2 regions of the Streptomyces sp. NPDC005791 genome follow, and region 2 is predicted to be linked to the other one. Evidence: riboswitches for the same ligand, from Rfam matches in the RefSeq annotation. Region 2 holds a riboswitch; the other holds the start of a gene.

Region 1 (7,349 bases), on a different contig from region 2:
CTGGCGCTCCTTGAACTCCTCGGTCGCCGCGACCTTGAAGGAGACGGCCTTGGCCGCGATCACGTGCTCCAGGGGGCCGCCCTGCTGACCGGGGAAGACCGCCGAGTTGATCTTCTTGGCGAGCTCCTGGGTCGACAGGATCACGCCACCGCGCGGACCGCCGAGGGTCTTGTGCGTGGTGGTCGTGACGACATGGGCGTGCGGCACCGGGTTGGGGTGCAGGCCCGCCGCGACGAGGCCCGCGAAGTGCGCCATGTCGACCATCAGGTACGCGCCGACCTCGTCCGCGATGCGGCGGAAGGCGGCGAAGTCCAGCTGGCGGGGGTAGGCGGACCAGCCGGCCACGATGAGCTTCGGCTTCGACTCCTTGGCGAGGCGCTCGACCTCTGCCATGTCCACGACGCCGGTCTCGTCGACGTGGTACGGGACCACGTTGTAGAGCTTGCCGGAGAAGTTGATCTTCATGCCGTGGGTCAGGTGACCGCCGTGGGCCAGGTTCAGGCCCATGATCGTGTCGCCCGGCTTCAGCAGCGCGAACATCGCGGCGGCGTTGGCCTGCGCACCCGAGTGCGGCTGGACGTTCGCGGCCTCGGCGCCGAAGAGCGCCTTGATGCGGTCGATCGCGATCTGCTCGACCACGTCGACGTGCTCGCAGCCACCGTAGTAGCGGCGGCCGGGGTAGCCCTCGGCGTACTTGTTGGTGAGGACGGAGCCCTGCGCCTCCATGACCGCGACCGGAGCGAAGTTCTCCGAGGCGATCATCTCGAGGGTGGACTGCTGACGGTGGAGCTCGGCGTCGACGGCGGCGGCGACGTCCGGGTCCAGCTCGTGGAGGGAGGAGTTGAGAAGCGACATCAGTGGGTCCCTAAGGTCTCAGTTGCCGGAGAACGCGGTGTACTCGTCGGCGGAGAGAAGGTCCTTCGGCTCCTCCGCGACGCGCACCTTGAACAGCCAGCCGCCCTCGAAGGGGGCGGAGTTCACCAGCGACGGGTCGTCCACGACGTCCTGGTTGGCCGCGGTCACCTCGCCGGTCACCGGCGAGTACAGGTCGCTGACCGACTTGGTCGACTCCAGCTCACCGCAGGTCTCGCCCGCGGTCACCGTGTCACCGACCTCCGGGAGCTGGGCGTAGACGACGTCACCGAGCGCGTTGGCCGCGAACTCGGTGATACCGACCGTGGCCACGCCGTCCTCGAGGGCCGACAGCCACTCGTGCTCCTTGCTGTACCGCAGCTGCTGGGGGTTGCTCATGACCTGAATTCTCCTGTACGCGAGGCAGTGCTGATGAACGGTGGTCTTACGGTGTGAGACACGAATGCGTCACGTGCGCGGCGCGCCGCGCCGGACGCGCGCCGCACCGCGTCACTTGCGGCGCTTGTAGAAGGGCAGCGCCACGACCTCGTACGGCTCGTGCGTGCCCCGGATGTCGACCCCGACACCCTCGGTGCCGGGCGCGGCGTGTGCCGCGTCCACGTAGGCCATGGCGATCGGCTTGCCCAGGGTGGGCGACGGCGCGCCGGAGGTGACCTCGCCGACGACCTGCCCGCCGGCCACGACGGGGTAACCGGCGCGCGGGACCCGGCGGCCCTCGGCCACCAGGCCGACGAGCTTGCGGGGCGGGGAGGACTCCGCCCGTCCGGCCGCGGCGGACAGTGCCTCGCGGCCGACGAAGTCGCCCTCCTTCTCGAACTTCACGACCCTGCCCAGGCCCGCGTCGAAGGGCGTCAGCGCGGTGGTCAGCTCGTGCCCGTACAGCGGCATCCCCGCCTCCAGGCGGAGCGTGTCGCGGCAGGAGAGCCCGCAGGGGATCAGGCCGTAGGGCGCGCCTGCCTCGGTCAGCGCCTTCCACAGCTGCTCGGCATGCGCGGGAGCCACGAAGAGCTCGAAGCCGTCCTCGCCGGTGTAGCCCGTACGGGCGATGAGTGCGGGGACGCCGGCGACCGTTCCGGGGAGCCCGGCGTAGTACCTCAACCCGTCCAGGTCGGCGTCGGTGACCGACTTCAGTACGGCGGGGGAGTCGGGGCCCTGGACGGCGAGCAGCGCGTACGCGTCGCGGTCGTCCCGCACCTCGGCGTCGAAGCCCCCGGCGCGCTCGGTGACGGTGTCCAGGACGAGCTGGGCGTTGCCCGCGTTGGCGACGATCATGTATTCGGTCTCGCCGAGACGGTAGACGATCAGGTCGTCCAGGATGCCGCCGTCCTCCGCCACGATCATCGTGTAGCGGGCCCGGCCCACGCCCACGGTGGCGATGTCGCCGACCAGCGCATAGCTCAGGAAAGCCGCGGCCTGCGGGCCGGTGACGGTGATCTCACCCATGTGCGAGAGGTCGAAGAGGCCGGCCCGGGTGCGTACGGCGTTGTGCTCGTCGCGCTCGCTCGCGTACCGCAGCGGCATGTCCCAGCCGGCGAAGTCGGTCATGGTCGCGCCCAGGGACCGGTGCAGTGCGTCGAGGGCGGTGAGACGGGGGGCAGTGCTCATGGACATGGCTCCAGGGCATGACGACAGGGGGCGGATCCCTCCCCATCTGTCATCGGAACCTGAGAGGTTCGCCGAGAGCCCCTGAAAGGGTCCTGACCGGGACAGCCCTGTCAGGGTCGGCTTGCACCTTGGGTGGAGCCGCGCAGCGGCCCGCTTTTCAGATCTGCCTCATCCACGCGGTACGGGGCCTGAGAGATTCAAGGGAGGATCTTGCTCCTTCGGCGCCCGGCGCACACGGTGACCGGGACTCTCCCGCGCGGATTCAAACGGCCGGTATGCAGTTGGCGGGGTCATCATCGCACGCATTGGGGGAGAGTGGGGCGTCGCGGTCGGACCGGTGCCGGTCCCGACACGTCCGGGTGGAACCGGTTGTGCCGCATTACCTTTTCTTTACACTTCATGGGCAGGTCAGTGGGTGACTCGGCAGGGGGAAGGCGATGACGTTGCAGCACGCGACTACCGCGGGGGCGGCACGCGGTGCGATGCCCCAGCAGCCGGACGGACCCGCCCGGGTGCCGATGGGGGGAGCCGCTCCGGTGGTGCGTGATCTGCGGGGCAGTGGCGGCGGACCGCGGGATCTGGACTTCGCGGCCGGCGAGGTGGTGGTGGTCTCGGGGCTGCCCGGCAGTGGGAAGTCGACGCTGATCCGGCGGGCGGCCCGGGAACACGGGATCGACTCCCAGGACACCCGGGACCGATGGGCGGCGACGCTGCCCGGATTACTCCCGTACGCCCTGTACCGCCCCCTGGTGCGCGCCGCGCACTACGCCGGGCTGTGGCGGGCTCTGCGGTCGGGCGGATCCGTCGTCGTGCACGACTGCGGTACGCAGGCCTGGGTGCGGCGCTGGCTGGCGCGCGAGGCCCGGCGCCGCGGCAGCGCCCTCCATCTCGTCCTGCTCGACGTCACCCCCAAGGTGGCCCGGCAGGGGCAGCGGGAGCGGGGGCGCGGGGTGTCCCGATACGCGTTCGCCCGGCACCGGCGTGCGGTCGGCCGGCTGCTGCGCGACACCGAGAGCGGGCTGCTGCCGCAGGGGTGCGCGTCGGCGGTGCTGCTCGACCGGGAGGCGGCGGCGGCGATCGGCCGGATCTCCTTCCCGTAGGCGCGGCCTCCGCAGGAGTAGTCGCGGGCCCGGACCCAGGAGGAACACGACGGCCCGGTCCTCGGTGTCACCGTTCGCATACGCACAGTTCGCGTGTCCTTCGCGGGCTGTCCGAAATCTGGACGGTGTGGCGGGCAGGGCACCGCTCCGGCCTGCGGCACTGCCCTCGCGGTGCGAGGGCGTCTAAGGTTTCAGCCGCACAGCATGGCGAGAAAGGGACACAGACACCGTGGACATTCCGGCCCAGGCCCAGGCCCCGTCGCAGCCGCCGCAGGGGTGGCCGGCCAACGAGCTCGAGGAAGTGCTCAGTGCCTCGCTCGGCGTACCCGGGGCGGCCGGGCGGCTGGTCGAGGTGCTCGGCCGCAGCCATGTCTGGGTGCCCCTGCCGAACGGCGGGGGGCCCGACAGCGAGGATCTCGACCTGCCGACGGTCGACATAGGCGGCGGCGCGTACGTCCCCGTCTTCAGCTCCGAGGCGCAGTTCCTCCAGTGTGTCGGCAACCATCTCTCCTTCACCGTCGCGCCGGCTCGTGAGTTCGCGCGTGGACTCCCCCCGCAGCTCGGCATAGCGGTCAATCCGGGCGGTGCCGTCGGGGTGCCCCTGCCGCCGCCCGCCGTCGCCGAGCTGTGCAGGGTGGGGCGCACCCCGCTGGACGGTCCCGCGAGCGGCGGCCGGGTACGGCTGTACGAGCCGGACTGGAAGGAGGACCCCGTCGCGTTCCTGTCCGCCGTGTCCGAGGAATTCCAGGCGATCGGCGTGGTGAGCACCGCGCGCCGGGCGCTGGCCAGCATCGAGGGGGACAGCCCCGTCCTGTTCGTCGGCGTCGAGTTCGTCGTGCGGGACGCCGCGGAGCAGAGCGTCCCGCTGGAAGCCGTGGGTCGCGCGCTGGGCCGGATCCAGGTGCCCTGGCCGGTCAATCTCCTCCTGCTCGACGTGGCACAGGACCCGGTCGGCGACTGGATGCTGGAGAAGGTACGCCCCTTCTACCGGCGCGACGAGTACTGAACTCCGAGGCCCGTACTGCCACGTGGCGTCACGGCGGTGTCAGGGGCGGCGCATAAGCTGGTTGGATGACGAGGCCGCCCCGCGCGCCCGGGAGCGGCACCACAGCACCGTGCGGCATGCGGGAACAGCGGATCGATGACGGATCGATGAGGGGCGGGACCCAGGGTGAGTGCGTCAGGCACCGCGGCGGCCGGGCAGGTCGAGCACATGCTTCGCCAAGTGACCCCCGGGCGGCTCGACGCGTACGAGGCGCTGTTGCGGTCCCTGGCGGACGGCCCGGTGTGGATGCTGCTCTGGCACGGCACGGCGGGCTCCCCCGACGCGCAGTACGGCAACATGGAGATCGAAGGCGTGGGCTACGCCCCGTGCGTGACCTCCGCCCAGGAGCTCTCGGCCAGCGGCTGGAACCGGGCCCACGAGGTGACCACGGGCCGTGACATCGCCCGCGCCCTCTTCCCCGACCGCTGGGGCATCTGGCTCAACCCGCACGCCCCCGGCGGTGGCGTCGGCATCCCCTGGCTGGACCTGCGCCGCATCGCCACCGGCCTCGACCGGATGCCCGCGGGGCCGCTGCGGCTCTCCGAACCCGCCATCGAGATCCCGCAGTTCTATGCCCTGCTGTCGCAGAACGCCCACCGCACCCCCGCCGTCCGCGCGCTGCGCCGCGCCTGGGTGCAGCCCGCGCTCGGTGTTCCGTACCTCGCGATCGGGCTCGACCTCTACGACACCGGACGCCCGTCCGTCGACGCGGTCCGCGCGATGATGCAGCAGTCGGTCGGCGTGGTGCCCGACGGTCTGCCCGTCTCCACGGTCTCGCTGTCCGACGAGTACGACCCCGTCGCGATGTGGCTCAACGCCAACGCGCGGCCGTTCTACGACCGTGAGGCTCACGCCCAGGCGTCCGCCCCCACCGGCTACGGCTACCCGCCGGCCACCGGCGCGGCACCGCACGCGTACTGAGAAGGCGTCAGCCGCCACTTCGGCCCGACGGTCAAATAGTCAGTCCGACGGCACAGTTGGGCGTCATGTCCGTTATCGCGGATTAGTGACCGAGAGGTCCGCTCACCAAGCACGGCTGTCCGGATAACGGAAGCCTCTTGGCAGCATCACGGTTGAGCAAACATTCCCCGTCAGGTCTGGCGGGTGATCGCAAAGTGGTTGAAGACTCCACACAGCAGGTGCTCCATGCCCGGCGAACCCCCTTTTCAAACGGGGGCAGTTCGGCCATGCCTGATTACATCTGTCATATTTTGTTAGAGCCGCTACAGCGGCGGTCACAGGCCGGCCACCGTCGGCCGAGAGGGGTCTCCAGCGCAATGACGGCACCGATCGAGACCACCGGGGCGGACGCGTCGCCCGAAACGGTGCTGGAAGGCGCCGGGCGCAAGGAGATCGAGGGCCGCTCGCTCGGCCGGATCGCCTGGACGCGCTTCAAGCGGGACAAGGGCGCGATGGCCGGTGGCATCGTTGTCGTGCTGCTGATCCTCACGGCGGTGCTGTCCAAGCCGCTCCAGTCGCTCCTCGGGCTCGACCCCAACGCGTTCAACCAGAGCCTGGTCGACCCCGTCATGCTGGCGCCCAAGGGCGCCCTCGGCGGGATCAGCTGGGACCACCCCCTCGGAGTCGAACCGCAGACCGGACGCGACATCCTGGCGCGCATCCTGGAAGGCTCCTGGGTCTCCCTGGTGGTCGCCGTCGGCTCCACGCTGCTCTCGGTCGTCATCGGCGTCGTCATGGGCGTCGTGGCCGGGTTCTACGGCGGCTGGGTGGACAGCTTCATCAGCCGGCTGATGGACACCTTCCTCGCCTTCCCGCTGCTGCTCTTCGCGATCTCCATCTCCGCCTCCCTGCAGGGCAACGCCTTCGGGATGGAAGGGCTCACGCTGCGGATCGCGGTCCTGATCTTCGTGATCGGCTTCTTCAGCTGGCCCTACATCGGCCGCATCGTCCGTGCGCAGACCCTGTCGCTGCGCGAGCGGGAGTTCGTCGAGGCCGCCAGGTCGCTGGGCGCACGCGGCCCGTTCATCCTCTTCCGCGAGCTGCTGCCGAACCTGATCGCGCCGATCCTCGTGTACGCGACGCTGCTGATCCCCACGAACATCCTCTTCGAGGCCTCCCTGTCCTTCCTCGGCGTCGGTATCGCGCCGCCGCAGGCGTCATGGGGCGGCATGCTCACGCAGGCGGTCGACCTCTACGAGGTGGACCCGATGTTCATGGTCATCCCCGGCATGGCGATCTTCATCACCGTGCTGGCCTTCAATCTGCTGGGGGACGGGCTGCGTGACGCACTCGACCCTCGTGGCAAGTAATCGCGGCAGTGCCGCACCGGACTAGCGAGGGGGCTTTCCTCAGCATGCAGAACAGAAAGACAGCAGCGGCCATAGCCGTGGCCGTAGCGGTGTCGCTCGGCGCATCGGCGTGCAGCGGCAGCGACTCGGGCGGTGACAGCAACGGCGGTGGGGGCAACGTCAAGGCTGACGCCGGTCTGACCAGCATCGTCAACCAGACCGACAAGAAGGGGGGGACGGTCACGCTGGAGCACGCCAGTGGCCCGGACTCCCTGGACCCCGGTAACACGTACTACGGCTGGGTGCAGAACTTCTCCCGCCTGTACGCCCGTTCGCTGGTGACCTTCAAGCCGGCCGCCGGCAAGGAGAGCCTGGAGGTCGTCCCCGACCTCGCCACCGGCCTCGGCAAGGCCAGCGCGGACGCCAAGACCTGGACGTACACCCTGCGCAAGGGTGTGAAGTTCGAGGACGGCACCG
Region 2 (7,349 bases):
CCCGGCTTGGCGAGGCCGACCAGCGCGTTGAGGTTGGCGCCGTCCACGTACACCTGACCACCGGCGTCATGCACCTCGCCGCAGATGTCCGCGACGTGCTCCTCGAAGACACCGTGCGTGGACGGGTAGGTGATCATGAGGACGGCCAGCTCGTCGCGGTGGGTCGCGATCTTGGCCCGGAGGTCCTCTATGTCGACCTCACCGTCGTCCGCCGTCTTCACCACGACGACCTTCATGCCGGCCATCACGGCGCTCGCGGCGTTGGTGCCGTGCGCGGAGGACGGAATCAGGCAGACGGTGCGCCCGTGCTCCCCGTTGGCCCGGTGGTAGGCGCGCACGGCCAGCAGTCCGGCGAATTCGCCCTGCGAGCCCGCGTTGGGCTGGATGGAGACGGCGTCGTAACCGGTGACCTCGGCGAGGCGCTCCTCCAGCTCACGGATGAGGGTGAGGAAGCCCTGTGCCTGCTCGGCCGGCGCGAAGGGGTGCAGCGCACCGAATTCGGGCCAGGTGATCGACTCCATCTCGGCGGTCGCGTTGAGCTTCATGGTGCAGGAGCCGAGCGGGATCATGCCGCGGTCCAGCGCGTAGTCACGGTCGGCGAGCTTGCGGAGGTAGCGCAGCATCGCCGTCTCGGAGCGGTACCGGTGGAACACCGGGTGGGTGAGGACGTCGTCGGTGCGCAGTAGACCCTCGGGCAGCACATCGGCCGCCTCGGCGTCCAGCGCCTCGATGTCGCCACCGGTCCCGAAGGCCGCCCAGACCGCGGCGACACGGGTGCGCGTGGTGGTCTCGTCACACGCCACGGAGACGTGGTCGGCGTCCACGAGGCGCAGGTTGACCCCGCGCTCACGCGCGTCGGCGACCACATCGGCCGCCGTGCCCGGCACCCGGACCGTGAGGGTGTCGAAGTAGGTGTCGTGCACGACCTCGGTTCCGGCGGCGCGCAACCCCTCGGCCAGGACGGTGGCGAACCGGTGGGTGCGCCGGGCGATCGTCCGCAGCCCCTCGGGCCCGTGGTAGACGGCGTACATGCCTGCCATGACGGCGAGCAGCACCTGCGCCGTACAGATGTTGCTGGTGGCCCTCTCGCGGCGGATGTGCTGCTCGCGGGTCTGCAGTGCCAGACGGTAGGCCTTGTTGCCGTCCGCGTCGACGGAGACCCCGACGAGTCGGCCGGGCAGGCTGCGGGCGAACTTCTCGCGTACCGCCATGAAGCCGGCGTGCGGTCCGCCGAAGCCCATCGGGACACCGAAGCGCTGCGTGGTGCCGACGGCGATGTCCGCCCCCAGCTCACCCGGCGAGGTGAGCAGCGTAAGAGCCAGCAGGTCAGCGGCGACGGAAACGATCGCGCCCAGCTCGTGCGCCTGGTCGATGACGGGCCTGATGTCCCGTACGGCACCGGAGGCGCCCGGGTACTGGAGCAGCACACCGAAGACGCCGCGCTCGGCGATCTGTGCCGGGATTCCGTCGCTGAGGTCGGCGACGACGACCTCGACACCGGTCGGCTCGGCGCGGGTCTCGATCACCGCGATGGTCTGCGGCAGGGTGTCGGCGTCGACCAGGAAGACGCCGTCCTTCACCTTGCCGACCCGTCGCGCCAGCGCCATGGCCTCGGCGGCGGCCGTTCCCTCGTCGAGGAGTGAGGCGCCCGAGGTCGGCAGTCCGGTGAGGTCGGCGACCACCGTCTGGAAGTTCAGGAGAGCCTCGAGCCGGCCCTGCGAGATTTCCGGCTGGTACGGCGTGTACGCCGTGTACCAGGCGGGGTTCTCCATGACGTTGCGCAGGATGACCGGCGGGGTGAACGTGCCGTAGTAGCCGAGCCCGATCATCGGGGCGAGCACCTGGTTGCGGTCGGCCAGGCTGCGCAGCTCGGTCAGGACCTCGGCCTCGGTGCGGGCCTCGGGGAGGTTCAGCGCCTCCGCGCTCCTGATCACGTCGGGCACCGCGGCGGCGGTGAGCTCGTCGAGGGAGCCGTAGCCGACCTGGGCGAGCATCTTCGCCTGCGCCCCGGCATCAGGCCCGATGTGGCGCTGCTCGAACGGAATGCCCTGCTCCAGCTGGGAGAGCGGAGTGCGACGGGGGGTCATGATGGAGGCCTCCTGGTCTGTCACGACCTGCGAGGGGCGCCACGGCGTGGCTGCCCGAACGGCCTCCCCATCTGTCATCTCGACCTGAGAGCTTCACCGGCGCGCCCTGGGGCATACCGGCTTTCACCGTCGGTGAGGGAGGTACCCGTCGCGGCGCGTGCCGTACGGATTCCGCCCTGCTTTCCAGAGTGACCTCGTCCGTGCGGTACGGGGGCCTGAGAGATTCCGGGGAGGAGTTGCTCCTTCGGCGCCTCCGGATGACTCCGGAGAACTCTCCCGCACAGGGTCAGCAGCCGTGTTCCAGCCTACCAGCGAGGCCGGCGCGGGCCGTCTCGAGTGGCCGACCACACGGATCTGGCCTTTCGTAGTGCTGTGGAGCAGCCGCGACCACCTGATGCCGTCGTGACCAGTGGGAGGCACCGTGCAGACCGACATCGATCCGCGCAGCCTGATCGGCCGCAAGGCCTTCGACCGTCAAGGGGCAAAGATCGGAACGGTGGACGAGGTCTATCTCGACGACGCCACCGGGGTGCCCGAGTGGGCCGCCGTACGCACCGGTCTCTTCACCAGGGACGCGTTCGTCCCGCTGGACCCGAGTGAATTCGTCGACGGTTCCCTGCTGGTGCCCTTCGACCGGGCCCTGATCAAGGACGCGCCCGACTTCGGCGTGGGCCGCCATCTGTCTCCTGAGCAGGAACTGCAGCTCTACCGTCATTACGGGCTGGACACCTCACCCTCGCCCTCCGCCGGGACGGGCCCGGACAGGGATTTCGGCAAGCTCGCCGGCCACGAGGAGTAGTCCGCCGGGTACCGCACGAGGGGCAGCGGATCGGCCGGCTGCAGCTCCGGATCGTCGATGCGGAACGTACGTACCCGGCCGGGACGCGTCCACGGCTCCTCGAAGCGCACGGTGACCCGGCCGACGCCGCTGCCCTGCACCCAACCGTGGCCGTGGACGTCGTGCCGTACGTCGTGTCCGGCCGGCCAGCGGCGGGAGGCCGGCGGCTCCTCGCCCTCCCGGTCTTCCGCCCCCTCCACCGTGGTGTCCCGCTCGCCCGGGGAGTCGGCGGCCGCCGACTCCCCGGCGGCGTGCTCCGCGTCGGCCGCCTGGGCGAAGAGGTCTTCCTGGGTGAAGTCCGCCAGCCCCGTGACGCCGACGCCGAGCAGGCGTACGCCGCCGGTCGTGTCCACGGCCTCCAGAAGCCGTGCAGCGGCCTCCCTGACCACCGTGGGGTCATCGGTGGGGCCGCGCAGGGTCTCGGACCTGGTGAGCGTGGAGAAGTCGTAGCGGCGGACCTTGAGGACGACGGTCCGCCCCGACCGTCCGGCGTCTCGCAGCCGCTGCACACAGCGGTCGGCGAGACGCACCACCTCCGCCCGGACGCGCACGCGGTCGTGCAGGTCCACGTCGAAGGTGTCCTCGACCGACACGGACTTGGCGTCCCGTTCGGCGACGACGGGACGGTCGTCGTAGCCCTGCGCCATGCGGTGGAGCGAGACGCCGTGTGCCTTGCCCAGCAGCCGTACCAGCTCCGCCTCGCCCGCCTCCGCGAGGTGGCTGACGACGGTCATACCGGCGCGTCGGAGATGGTCGCCGGTGGCGGGCCCCACACCCGGAAGGGTGCGCACGGGCATGGGCGCGAGGAGCTGGCGCTCGGTGCCGGGTTCGATCAGGAGCAGCCCGTCAGGTTTCGCCTCCTCGGAGGCGATCTTGGCCAGCATCTTCGAGCCGGCGAGGCCGACCGAACCACTGAGTCCTGTGACGTCCCTGATCACGGTGCGCAGGTGCTCACCGACCGCACGCGCGGAGGCCGAGTCGTCGGCCACGCCCCCGGCCTCAAGATCGACGAAGGCTTCGTCCAGGCTGAGCGGCTCGACGAGCGGTGACAGCCGTCCGAGAAGCTCCATCACCTGATCGCTGACGGCCCGGTAGAGGGCGAATCGCGGGACGAGGTACGCGGCGTTGGGCGCGAGCCGCCGCGCCTGTGCCGTCGGCATCGCCGAATGCACGCCGAGTCGCCGAGCCTCGTACGAGGCGGTGGCGACCACTCCGCGCGTCCCCAGTCCACCCACCACCACGGGTTTGCCACGGAGGCTGGGCTTCGCGGCCTGCTCCGCGGAGGCGTAGAAGGCGTCCATGTCCAGATGCAGGATGGTCGGCGCGGCTCTCACATGGACCGATGCTGCCCTACACCACTGACAACCGCCCTGCCCGGCACTCGCACCACCCCGCTCTGCCCCGGCTCCTCAGCCCGCGCGATTGCGCCGCCGTGCCAGTTCGTCAGCGGGGTTGTGACCGATCAGGGTCTCCCCGGTGTCGACGCGCTCCCCGTGCAGCTGGGACAGGGCCGCGTCGACGTCCTTCCAGACGACACCGACCGCGATACCGAAGATGCCCTGGCCGCCCTGGAGCAGGTTCACGACCTCGTCGGGCGAGGAACACTCGTAGACCGTCGCCCCGTCACTCATGAGAGTCATCCGCTCGAGATCCGAGAATCCGCGGGCTCTGAGGTGCTGAACGGTGGTGCGGATGTTCTGGAGGGCGACGCCCGTGTCCAGGAACCGCTTGACGATCTTGAGGAGGACCACGTCCCGGAAACTGTAGAGACGCTGTGTCCCCGACCCGTACGCCGGACGCACGCTCGGCTCCACGAGTCCCGTACGCGCCCAGTAATCGAGCTGGCGGTAGGTGATCCCGGCCGCCGCGCACGCCGTGGGCCCCCGGTAGCCGATGTCCCCTGCCACTGCCACACCGTCCGCCGCCACCGCCGCCGGCTGAACCGGCTGTCTGATGGAATGGTCGGCCGCACTGCCGTGCTGCCGATACGGTCCACCCGCGACCGTACCGTCGCCGCTGCTTCTCACGCCGACCTCCGTCCTTGACCTGCCACCTCGAAGGTAGGCAGTCACCAGGGGTGCGTCAACGATCGCCACACTCGGCACGCCGAGTGATAATCACCCTGAGGGTGGTTTCCCCTGAGTGCTTTCAGGGAACGGCTTGTCGAATGCGCTGACACCGCCACCGCAGGACGGTCACTGACTGTTCGTGCCGAAGTCCTCCGGCGAGATCTGGTCGAGGAACTCGCGGAACTTCTCCACCTCGTCCTCCTGCTCGTCCGGAATGGCGATTCCCGCGTCGTCCAGCACACCGTCACTGCCGTAGATCGGCGTACCGGTGCGCAGGGCGAGCGCTATGGCATCGGACGGCCGGGCGCTCACCTCCACCCCACTGGCAAAGACCAGCTCCGCGTAGAAGACCCCTTCCCGCAGGTCCGTGATGCGGACCTCGGTGAGCTCCTGGCCTACCGCCTCGAGCACATCCTTGAAGAGATCATGGGTCAGCGGCCTGGCCGGAGCCATGCCCTGCTGGGCGAAGGCGATCGCAGTCGCTTCCCCAGGGCCGATCCAAATGGGGAGGTACCGGTCGCCTCCCACTTCACGCAGGAGCACGATCGGTTGGTTGGAGGGCATTTCCACCCGGACACCCACAACGTCGAGCTCGTTCACACAGCAACCCTAGGACGTGCCCGCCATGTTTGGATAGTCGGGCTCCTGCGCCCTCAGTGGAAGTCGGCCTTCAGAGCACTCTGCACGAGCGCGGCGTGGAGCCGGATCGAGAGCTCCGCAAGCTCCTTCGCTGTGGCTTCCGCATGGGCCCTGGTCTGCGGATTCCGATGCCGACGCAGCGGCGCGACGACCTGCCCGACCAGCCCCGCCTCGCGCTCCGCGGCAGCCTTCACGGCCCGCAGATGCCGAGGTTCCAGACCGAACCTGCCCAGGTCCGCCACCAGACGCGCCACCGTCACCGCCTCGGCGTCGTAGCTGCCCCCCGGGGCGCGCACGATCAGCCCGTACGACTCCCACTCGTCGAGCTGCTCCTCGCTGGCCTCAGCGGCGGCCAGGAGCTCGGAGCGTCCGATACGGGCGGCGGTGGCCTGCCCCGGCCCCTGGTCGCGGAAGGCGTCCACGGGCTCACCCTGCCCACCGGAAGGCAGTACCGCCTGCTCACCGCGGGCCAGGGCTTCCAGGTGCTCACGGATGACCTTGAGCGGCAGGTAGTGGTCCCGCTGCATGCGCAGCACCTGAGCAAGCCGCTCGATGTCCGCAGGGCTGAACTTCCGGTAGCCCGACGGCGTCCGCTGAGGCTCGATGAGGCCTTCCGCCTCCAAGAAGCGGATCTTGGAGATGGTGACTTCGGGAAATTCGTCGCGCAACTGCAGAAGCACCGTGCCGATGCTCATCGCGCGCTCGCCTGCGGCGGCGGTGCCGTTACCGGCACCGCCTGTGGGTGTTCGCAGCATGGACCTTCCTGAGGGTCCCCCCGGACGGAGTCCGAGGGAGGTCACACGCCCCGCTGGCTCGCGTAGAAGACCAGCCGGTACTTTCCGATCTGGACTTCGTCGCCGTTGGTCAGCGCGACGGAATCGATGCGCTCGCGGTTGACGTACGTGCCGTTCAGGCTGCCGACGTCGCCCACGGTGAAACTACCCTCCGGGCTCCTGCGGAACTCCACATGACGCCGCGACACGGTCACGTCGTCGAGGAAGATGTCACTCTCCGGGTGACGGCCGGCCGTCGTGAGGTCGCCGTCCAGCAGGAAGCGACTGCCGGAGTTCGGTCCCCGTCGGACCACCAGCAGCGCGGATCCGGCCGGCAGGGCGTCGACCGCGGCCTGAGCCTCCGGGGAGAGCGAGGGGAGGGCCGTCTGGCCCGTCGCCTCGGCCTCGTACGCCTCGATACCGGAGATCGAGATGGTCGAGGTCGTCTCCGAGGCACGCTCGGGCACTCCGCCCCTCAGCGGCGCACCGCAGTTGGAGCAGAAACGGCTGGCCTGGGCATTCCGATGCCCGCACCTCGAGCAGGCCGACATGGAACCTATGCCCGCGCCTCCGGGACCGGACGGCGCGCCGGCCCCGCCGACGGCTCCCTGGACCTCGTCGCGGAAGAGCGGGCGCTCCGAGCCCTGCTCCTCGGCACCCTGACGCGGAGCGCGGTGGCGGGCAGCGTTGTTGCTGTCCTCGCGGGCACTCTTTCCGAACAACTTCGCAAACAACTTCACGGGCGTTTCCCCTTGACCGAAATAGACCCGCCCGTGGGGCAGGACGAACCCTGAATGAACACACCTGCCGACCCGGACATCTTCACAACGTCCGTATCCACCCGACAGTTTCCACCACGCGTCACCGATCCGTTGCGCCGACCCCCCGCAACCCGGTGGCCGTGTCCTTCGAAGACCGCGCGCCCCCGCCTCACCGGGACGAC

What was found. A riboswitch is a leader RNA that binds a small molecule or an ion and turns the genes downstream of it on or off. The one in region 2 is predicted to bind glycine.
Region 1: another riboswitch for glycine. It lies ahead of gcvT (glycine cleavage system aminomethyltransferase GcvT); the one in region 2 lies ahead of gcvP (aminomethyl-transferring glycine dehydrogenase).

The regions. Positions count from the first base shown of each region.
Region 1 is NZ_JBIAIP010000002.1:285,950-293,298, reverse strand. It holds gene glyA (serine hydroxymethyltransferase) at 1-855, opposite strand, end outside; gene gcvH (glycine cleavage system protein GcvH) at 874-1,251, opposite strand; gene gcvT (glycine cleavage system aminomethyltransferase GcvT) at 1,363-2,478, opposite strand; glycine riboswitch at 2,646-2,743, opposite strand; gene ACFYSH_RS05620 (AAA family ATPase) at 2,916-3,578, shown strand; gene ACFYSH_RS05615 (enhanced serine sensitivity protein SseB) at 3,808-4,584, shown strand; gene ACFYSH_RS05610 (enhanced serine sensitivity protein SseB C-terminal domain-containing protein) at 4,750-5,544, shown strand; gene ACFYSH_RS05605 (ABC transporter permease) at 5,901-6,893, shown strand; gene ACFYSH_RS05600 (ABC transporter substrate-binding protein) at 6,938-7,349, shown strand, end outside.
Region 2 is NZ_JBIAIP010000016.1:5,581-12,929, reverse strand. It holds gene gcvP (aminomethyl-transferring glycine dehydrogenase) at 1-2,087, opposite strand, end outside; glycine riboswitch at 2,281-2,376, opposite strand; gene ACFYSH_RS27340 (PRC-barrel domain-containing protein) at 2,509-2,886, shown strand; gene ACFYSH_RS27335 (DNA polymerase IV) at 2,802-4,259, opposite strand; gene ACFYSH_RS27330 (MerR family transcriptional regulator) at 4,335-4,952, opposite strand; gene ACFYSH_RS27325 (bifunctional nuclease family protein) at 5,121-5,594, opposite strand; gene ACFYSH_RS27320 (MerR family transcriptional regulator) at 5,648-6,388, opposite strand; gene ACFYSH_RS27315 (FHA domain-containing protein) at 6,430-7,146, opposite strand; gene ACFYSH_RS27310 (DUF881 domain-containing protein) at 7,337-7,349, opposite strand, start outside.